DNA from 2 places in the Bacillus haimaensis genome. Region 1 is predicted to be linked to the other one. Evidence: riboswitches for the same ligand, from Rfam matches in the RefSeq annotation. Region 1 holds a riboswitch; the other holds the start of a gene.

Evidence for each region. A riboswitch is a leader RNA that binds a small molecule or an ion and turns the genes downstream of it on or off. The one in region 1 is predicted to bind cyclic di-GMP.
Region 2: another riboswitch for cyclic di-GMP. It lies ahead of ABN702_RS22520 (DUF5667 domain-containing protein); the one in region 1 lies ahead of ABN702_RS00840 (anti-repressor SinI family protein).

Annotation. Positions count from the first base shown of each region.
Region 1 is NZ_CP158164.1:175,283-179,709, reverse strand. It holds gene rnr (ribonuclease R) at 1-558, opposite strand, end outside; gene ABN702_RS00845 (alpha/beta hydrolase) at 615-1,355, opposite strand; cyclic di-GMP riboswitch class I at 1,822-1,913, shown strand; gene ABN702_RS00840 (anti-repressor SinI family protein) at 1,943-2,089, shown strand; gene ABN702_RS00835 (helix-turn-helix domain-containing protein) at 2,179-2,508, shown strand; gene ABN702_RS00830 (metallophosphoesterase) at 2,528-3,499, opposite strand; gene ABN702_RS00825 (nucleotidyltransferase family protein) at 3,518-4,427, opposite strand, start outside.
Region 2 is NZ_CP158164.1:4,462,172-4,466,598, reverse strand. It holds gene ABN702_RS22525 (metal-dependent hydrolase) at 1-416, shown strand, start outside; gene ABN702_RS22520 (DUF5667 domain-containing protein) at 521-1,735, opposite strand; cyclic di-GMP riboswitch class I at 1,814-1,903, opposite strand; gene ABN702_RS22515 (DedA family protein) at 2,153-2,764, shown strand; gene ABN702_RS22510 (M20 family metallopeptidase) at 2,896-4,029, opposite strand; gene ABN702_RS22505 (ABC transporter ATP-binding protein) at 4,099-4,427, opposite strand, start outside.

The DNA.
Region 1 (4,427 bases):
CTTAACGACTACCTTATGACCTTCTACCGCTCCGTTCGTTGCGCTTTTCGGGATGAAAATGTCGTTGGCAATCTTTTTATCATCCGCAATCACAAAGCCGAAGTTCTTGCTTTCCGTATATGTACCGACGATTTCCTTTACTCCACGCTCGACAATGCGAATGATGGTACCTTCCTGGCGGGAATCACCATTTGCTTTCCGATTGATTCGGACCAGAACAATATCCCCATGCATCGCATTATTCAACTCGGTAGGCGGAATGAATACATCATCCATATCCCCTTCCTCAGGCATCACAAACGCAAAGCCCTTCGAATGGCCGATCACCTTACCCTTAATAAGGTTCATCTTCTCCGGAAGTCCGTAACGGTTACTTCTCGTACGCACAACAAGCCCCTGGTCCTCCATATGAACCAAAGCCTTCACAAAATTCTTGAATTCCTCGGAATCCTTGATTCCAAAAGCCTCTTCCAGCTCCTGGGTCGTCAATGGCTTATATGCCTCTTCTTTCATATAGGACAAAAGCTTATCCACATGCTGCTGAATTATTTCTTCCATATATATGTCCCTCCTTTACAGAAAAGCAATCTCGCTTTTCTTCTCTACTATTAGTATTACCAATCCAATGATTCCAAAAACTCATATACATCCTCATGCAGCTGATCACGCTCTTTATCAAGCGTAATCACATGCCCGGATTCCTCGTACCATTTGATTTCCTTTTTATCCGACTCCACTTCATTGTAGATGATGTTAGCACTGTCGGTGTTGATCATATTGTCATGACGAGCCTGTACCACTAATGTCGGAGAGTAGATCATATCCACATTATTCCGCACATCCGCAATCAATTCCTGCAACGCCTTCAACGTGCCCATCGGTGTTTTTTCAAATTCCTTCATCTCTTGCTCGATTTGCTCAGCGGATTTCCCTTCACGTCTCTTCCATTCTTTTGCGTACTCCAAGACTCCCCGATACATGATCTCTTCACTCTTGATATACATAGGCGCACACATAGGCACAATACCCTTGACAGGAACAGTGTAACCCAATTTCAAAGAAAATACGCCTCCAAGCGAAAGTCCAACAACAGCAATACTTTCATGCCCGCGATCCTTCAGAAATTGATACGCCTCCATGACGTCCTTCCACCAATCCTCTGGACCTGTATTTACTAGTTCTTCTGGCGGTACACCATGACCCTTATACTGTGGAGCATGACACGTATACCCCCGCTTCTCCAGGAAACGCCCCATCATCCGTACATCCGCAGAATTACCCGTAAATCCATGCAACATTAAAACAGCACGTTCGCCGCCCTCAAAAGTAAACGGCTTCGGCAACTTCACATTCATTCAAAACCTATCCTTTCTATGTATACTATCTATAGTATGCTACTGTTATTAAAAAAACAGATACAATTGGTCTAGAAAGAACATTTTACCATAAACGTGTGGGAATAGCTTTTGAGGGAGATTATTATACGGTTATACGGAAACGGAATGTATTCGAATCCTAAAATGTTTTTTCGAGGGTGTGTCAAAAATAAATATTCAAAATGTTTGTTTTATTCTCAATTTCGACAGAAAAAGTAGATTTTAATTACTTTTCTACCTTTAAAACTACGTATTTTTACTATCCAAAATCATCCTTTTCTCCCCTCTTTTATTGAAAATCGTAGTTCATATTCCTTAAAGAATTTTTGTAAAATAATTTTTCCTATTCGACATCAATCAGCAACATTCCATAAAAAGTTAATTTATAATAAATTTGGAGTATAAGAAGGACAAAGTTTATCATACGAAAGTTGTATATCAAAACAACAGTCAAAGGCAAACTTGTTGAAAAACAAGGACGCAAAGTCAACAGATCTAATTTAGTTGTGTAACTATTAGGATGGCTGGGCTGCCTGAAATACCAAAGTATTTTAGGAGGGAAAAGGATGGAGAAGATAGTGTTTAATTTAACTGAAAATTTAGACAAGGAGTGGGTGGAACTAATTGCTAATGCCCTTGATATGGGTATTAGTACGGATGAGATTAGAGATTTTCTGCATAATAACACTACCTCTTCATATAAAAATCTCTAAATAGTAGGAATTATTTCGTATTTTTGTTCTAAATATCTAACAATCCCTTCGTTATATGCTATAATATGCATGATAGGAAGGTGAAAGCCATGATTGGTGAACGAATTAAAAAATATAGAGCACAACGTAAAATGTCTATGTCAGAATTGGCAGATCGTGCTGGCGTAGCAAAGTCTTACCTGAGTTCCATTGAAAGAAATTTACAATCCAACCCATCAGTACAATTCTTGGAAAAGGTGTCATCAGTTTTAGGTGTGTCGGTGAATACCCTTCTGCATGATAATGATGAAAAAGAAAACCTTGATCGTGAATGGGCGACATTAGTAAGAGAAGCAATGGATTCCGGAGTAACAAAAGATCAATTCCGTGATTTCCTGGAATTTAATAAATGGAAAATTAATCAGGATAATAAAAAGTAAGTGCCCTCCAACCTGGCACTTACTTTTTTGATGTAAATGTAATAACATTCAATTCCGGTGTATTAAACAGCCTGAATTTCATGAAAGGCAGTGTATCACTGCTCCCCAATCCGGTACTGACATACTGCTTGATACCTTTGTATTCCCAAAGCCCCTTTACCCTGTCCTGAGGAGGAAAGAGTCCATTTCTGTCGTAATAGGCTTCAGGTACAAAAAACGCACCATAAAAAGGGATTCTAAACTGCCCTCCGTGATAATGACCAGCTAGTAGCAAGTCAAATTCCCTCATGTTATAGTTTGGATCACTATTAAGCAAATCGATCCTGCGATCTACTACAGGATAATGATTCAGCGCAATCAAGAGATCCGTGTCCCCTTCGTCCAACACCAAATTATCATTGTAATTTTCCAGCTGCAATCTAATATAAGGAGAGTAATCTCCATTCACATTTGAATCCCTATATGTCTCGATCCTTTTCTCACTAATAATAGAGCTCTCGAAATCCACGATCCGGATAACCGATTCACCAAGATGAATGGCATAATTAGTCTCAAGAAACTGGACGCCTCTCTCCTCCATTCCTATGACAAACTCGTTTTTTACTATTTCGTCTTGTTTTATAAGATAGGGAACCGGATCCGCATTACCAGGGACAAAAAGAGCATGTTCCTTATTTTTGATTTCTTCAATCAGTTTATAATAAGGGGCATAATTACTACTGCTCTTGCTGTTGAGCATATCTCCTGTAAAGACAATTACATCATATTCTATAGAATTAATTTTCTTGATCAGCCTTTTTTGATTATGTCCGAATTCCTTTTCATGAAGATCTGTGACCTGGAGGACAGTAAAACCCTCAAGGTCCTTTGTAAGGGTCTCTGCTATAATTTCTTCATGTACAATTTTAATCCGGTTATTATCAATAGCTATAAACACTATCAGAAATACAAATAATAATAAAATCATTTTCTTCCTTTTAACCCTTTTCATAAAACCTCTCCAATAACCTTACTTCGTCCGGGATATTCCCTCTCTACCATAACCAATCCAGTTTACAACCTCCCGGACTGTATGATGCACTTTATCATAACTGAAAAATTGATAGTCAATAAAATCTAAGTAACTTTTCACTTTATTGGGTTGAGTATCCTTAACAACTGGGTGGGCATCCCACCACATAGCCGTTCTTCTCTTAGGAAGTGATATGAAATGATCCAAATTTAGAAAATGAAAAGAAACGATTGATAAAGTACGGATTATTCTCTTTAAGGTTTGATGCTTTTTTGCGACAGTCAAAAGTTCGTGGTAGTCCATCTCACTACCTAATACTTCAGCCACTTGGATTATATCCAAAAAGTATTTTGGTGAATCCATATTATGTCTCCAACCGTGGAGGCATATAAAATAAAAAGTAAGAAAGCCTGATAACTCTTTCACATACCGATATCCTCCGGTTACAAGAGCATGATTCCAGAAGTCGTTGATGTTTAAATTTGCCGTCCGTTTCCAAAGAAGGTCCCAGTGCAACTCAACAGTCAAGGGAATGGAAGATCCAGGTATATCCTTACATAAACTGATGTGAAAATGGTTTTTTATTTGCACATGGTCCATGGAGAATCCTAAAGATTTCACAATTTGAACTGCTTCAGTCAAGTCCTGTACTTTTATTAGCAGATCGATATCAGATGTTGCTCTTGCCCCAAGATCTCCATAATATTTTTCCGCAAAGAGAGTCCCTTTTAATGGAATAACCTCGACACGGCTCTCTTCAAAGCACTCCAGGATTCTCGTTTGTTGATTCTTAATATATAAGTTTAAAAACAAACTCTCCTGATAAAGTCTTCTTAATCCTTCCTGGAAGAATATCGGGGTGTCCCCCAGTAAGCCTCTTTCTTTTAATAAGTAATATACCTGAGGA
Region 2 (4,427 bases), 260 kb from region 1:
GGGAAACCCAAGGGCCTCCTGAACTCGTCGGTCTTCCTTGCGGCTATGTACTAAATGTATACGGAGAAAAGGTCATCTATATTTCCGGAGATACGAATGTGATGGCGGATATGAAAATCATTCAGGACATCTATCAGCCAAAAGTCGCCATCCTAGCTTGCTCCGGCCAGTTTGTGATGGGAGTGCGGGAGGCAGCATATGCACTGAATAACCTGCTGGATGTAGAAAAAGTCATCCCATGCCATACCTTCCCAAAAGTCGAAGAGTCCGCAAACCCCGAAATTATGGCCGGCCTGGTTGAAGGATTCCCAGTCATTCAATTCATGGTGGGGCAGGATCAGGAGCTGAAAAATGCGATGGAAGGAACAGAGGTGGAGGTTTGTGTGATGACTTATGGGGAGACACGAGAAATTTAGAGAAAATAATAAAGTCCACCACCCTTTACTTTATAAGGGGTGGTGGACTTTACTTATATGAACTTTTTTGCAGAGAGACACTGAATCAGTCTCGGGGATTAAGACTAATACTCTCCACCGTCCTTCTTCCCTTTACCATTCCCATTATTGCCTTTATCATTTCCTTTGTGCGCCTCTTTCTCTTCTTCAACAGGATCCGCTTTTTCTTTTTCTGCTTCCTTCGGCTGTTCAGGAGTTTTTTCTTTCTTTTCAGCAGCTTTTTCCTGCCCTTTATTTTTAGCTTCCTCTGCTTTTTGCTTAGCCTTTTCCTTCTGCTGGTTTGCTTGCTCCTTATTCATTTGGGCAACAGCAGGAATTACTGTGCTTGTAGTTTCCTCGGATTCAGAGCCTTCTTCCGTAGCTTCTACAACTTCAGTTTCCTCTACCACTTCAGGTGCTGCCTCTTCCATCTCTTCAACAGCTTCCTGTTCTTCTTCCACTTCTTCAACCGGTTCTATATTCGCTGTGAATTTTTCCTTTTTCTTGTTCAAAACTTCTAACTTTTTTGTAAGCTTTTTAATTGCTTTGGCATCCTCGGCTTCCACTGCTTTTGCCAATGCCTCTTCTACATAGGCCACCTTTTTGGAAACTACGGATTCCTTGATTTGAGCCATCGTGATACCCAGCTCTGCCATCAACGCTTCCAGATCTGTTTCACCATCCTCTACAAGTACTACAATTTCTTCCACAGTTTTACCAGAGATATCAGATAGGGAGATGATTTTAGCGATAACGCCATAGCCGAAACCTTGTTCACGCAAGAATATTACCTGCTCGGTGTCATACCCCATCACAACATTCGCTACAAGATAGGCTTTGTCCTTGATTTTTGTAACTTCCTCTTTTACTTCCTCTTCAAGCTGCTCTTCGATTTCCTCATCGATTTCCGCAGCCTCCTCGAGCTGTTCACTTAATTCTTCTTTTGCTTCATCCTCTATTTCCTCTTCCGTCACCGCTTCGGATACTTTTTCCTGAGCATGCTCCAACAGTGCCAAGTAGTCTTCCACAAGCTCCTGAACGTACTCCTTTTTCTCTTCTTCTGTCATTGCTTCTGCCTCTGCCAGGCGCTCTTTTGCAAAGTCCACCAAAAGCTTCGCCTCTTCTTCAGAGTTGAACGTAAAGGTCAGCTTCAAATCTTCCCAAAGCGTGTCAAAAAAGTAGTTGAACTGATCAGGTGTAGTGCCTGCATCCGTTGTTGTGCTCTCTTCTGTGTTTGCACTAACCGATGACCCCACCGTCAAGGTCAAGGCAAGAGTAGTTGATAAAATAAACTTCTTCATCTATTGTTCCCCCTCAAAGCTATGTATCAATAAAAATCCATAAAAAAACAGCTAAACCAAAGAATAGCTACCTGGCTCTTCGGCAACTGGCTGGCATTTTCACATTACTTAAAAGAAGCCCCTCTAGCTTTGCGTCCCCGCGTTTCCACAGGTTTGCCCTTTCGGATTTATATCGTTACCTTAAGTATAAATATATACAGAATATTATGGTAGATATGATTGCTAGTTTTACGAAAGATAGGCCATTGGTATTATTGGGGTGGGGGGTATATTATAGGGAGGACAAGCTCCATGTCCCACTGAGCCTTGTATCATCTTGCATGACTTCCTATTTCCAGCCGCTCCCTCCTTCAAATTTGCGAAAAAGATGAATCATTCATTATAATAAATGAATGTTATTCTTTGAGGAGATTGACAATGGAAAATTGGCTAACAGACATTATTAATCAATTTGGTTATATGGGCATTATGTTCCTAATCGCATTAGAGAATATATTCCCGCCCATCCCATCTGAAGTGATATTGACCTTCGGAGGGTTTGCCACCACCACTTCCAATCTTAGCATCGGTGGGGTAATTGCGGCTTCCACTGTCGGATCGGTGGGCGGAGCAATTGTGTTATATGTGATCGGTTTACAGGTGGACGTCGAGAGGCTGGAGAAGATTGTAGAACGATGGGGGCATATCCTCAGAATTACTAGAAAAGATATACACAGGGCTGATGCCTGGTTTGATAGATATGGTCCTTGGACGGTGTTTTTGTGCCGTTTTGTTCCGTTGATCCGCAGTTTGATCTCCATCCCAGCTGGTATGTCTAATATGAATTTCGGTTTGTTCCTTCTGTTTACAACGTTGGGAACGCTGATTTGGAATGTTGTCCTTATTAATCTGGGAGCTTCGGTGGGGTCTTCCTGGGATACAATTGTGGAGTATATGGATCTTTATTCGAAATTTGTGTATTTCCTGCTGATAGTACTTTTTATTGCGCTTGTGGTGGTTTATGTGAGGAAGCGAAGAATGCGTAAATGATTTTAGAAAAATAAAATAGAGCTGTCACACAAGTCAATGTGTGACAGCTTTTTTGTTTTGAGGAACCGTGGGACTAGGTACATAGGACATACATAGAACATGGTGTAGGACACGGGACCTGTCCCCATGCCTCACTTTGACAACCGATCAATCGTCTTCGCCAGCAACAGCGTCCGCTCCGGCAATGTCTTGATCTCCAAATACTCGTCCTCACTATGGGCGTTCCCTCCGACTGGGCCGAGGCCGTCAACGGTGGCGACTCCTGTTGCGGAGGTGAAGGATGCGTCAGATCCCCCACCTGTTGCTGTATCGAATACCTGCAGGCCGATCTCTTTGCCGACTTCTTCAATAAGATGCAATAGGGACTGGGTCTGCTTATTCTTCTCCATCGGCGGGCGACTGATGGAGCCTTTGAGGATGATCTGGGTGCCGGACACATCCGTGGTCGCGCAGATTTCCTTTATTTTTTCCTCCAGGTACTTGGCCTGGTGCATTTCCGAGATGCGGATATCCACATGGGCGATTGCGATTGGCGGTATAGTGTTGATGGAAGAACCGCCTTCGATTAGGCCGACGTTGACGCTGATGCCTTTTTCATAGTCGCTTAGCGCGTTGAGTTGGATTACTTTATGGGCAAGCTCTTCGATGGCGCTCCGCCCTTTTTGCGGCTCGATTCCGGAATGAGCCGCTTTTCCTTTTACGATCACGGTATAACTTCCACCGCCGCGTCTCGCTGAAACAAGTGATCCGTCCTTGCGGGCAGGCTCCATAATGAGAGCGTACTCCTTGCCTTGGGATTTTTCCACGATTAACGGTCGCGAAGTCGGGGAGCCCACTTCTTCATCACTGTTCAAGATGATTAGCATGTTTTTGTAGCTCTCGCTTCTGGTCTGCTGCAGGGCTTTGATGGCATATAAAAGCTCAACCTGACTGGACTTCATATCGACCACACCTGGTCCGTAGGCTCTGTCCCCTTCTATTCTGAACGGGCGCTCGGCGGCTGTCCCGAGTGGAAAAACGGTATCCATATGGGCTACCAGAATAATTTTCGGATCGACAGCATCCTTATGCTGAACAATCAGGTTATTACCGTACTTCTCCTCTTCCCTCACCTCAACGGTAAAGCCCAGCTTCTCATATTCCCTTTTCAAAATGGCTCCTACGCGGTCGATTCCTTCCTTCACGTACGTTCCACTATCGATGTTCACCAGTTTCTCTATCAATTGAAGCATCTCTGCTTGGCTCTGCTGTAAATACGTCTCCACTATCTCTACATCTCCTTTGTTTGTAGGGACTATCCCTAGTCACACTGGGACAAGGGACCTGCCCCCCATTCACCCCCGGACCAACGGGTAATGACAAGCAACAAAATGGCCGGGTTTTTCTTGTCTTAAATCAGGTTCTTCTACTTTGCATTTGTCTTGTGCGTACACACACCTCGGATGGAAACGGCAGCCGGCTGGCGGGTTGGCCGGACTCGGCATGTCGCCTTCTAGGATGATGCGTTTTTTCTTGTCCCTCAAGGTCGGGTCGGCTAAAGGCACCGCCGATAGGAGCCCTTCCGTATAGGGATGAAGGGGGCCATCGAACAGCTTCTCCTTCGTGGTGACCTCGACCACTTTTCCAAGATACATGACGGCAATCCTGTCGCTGATATGCTTGA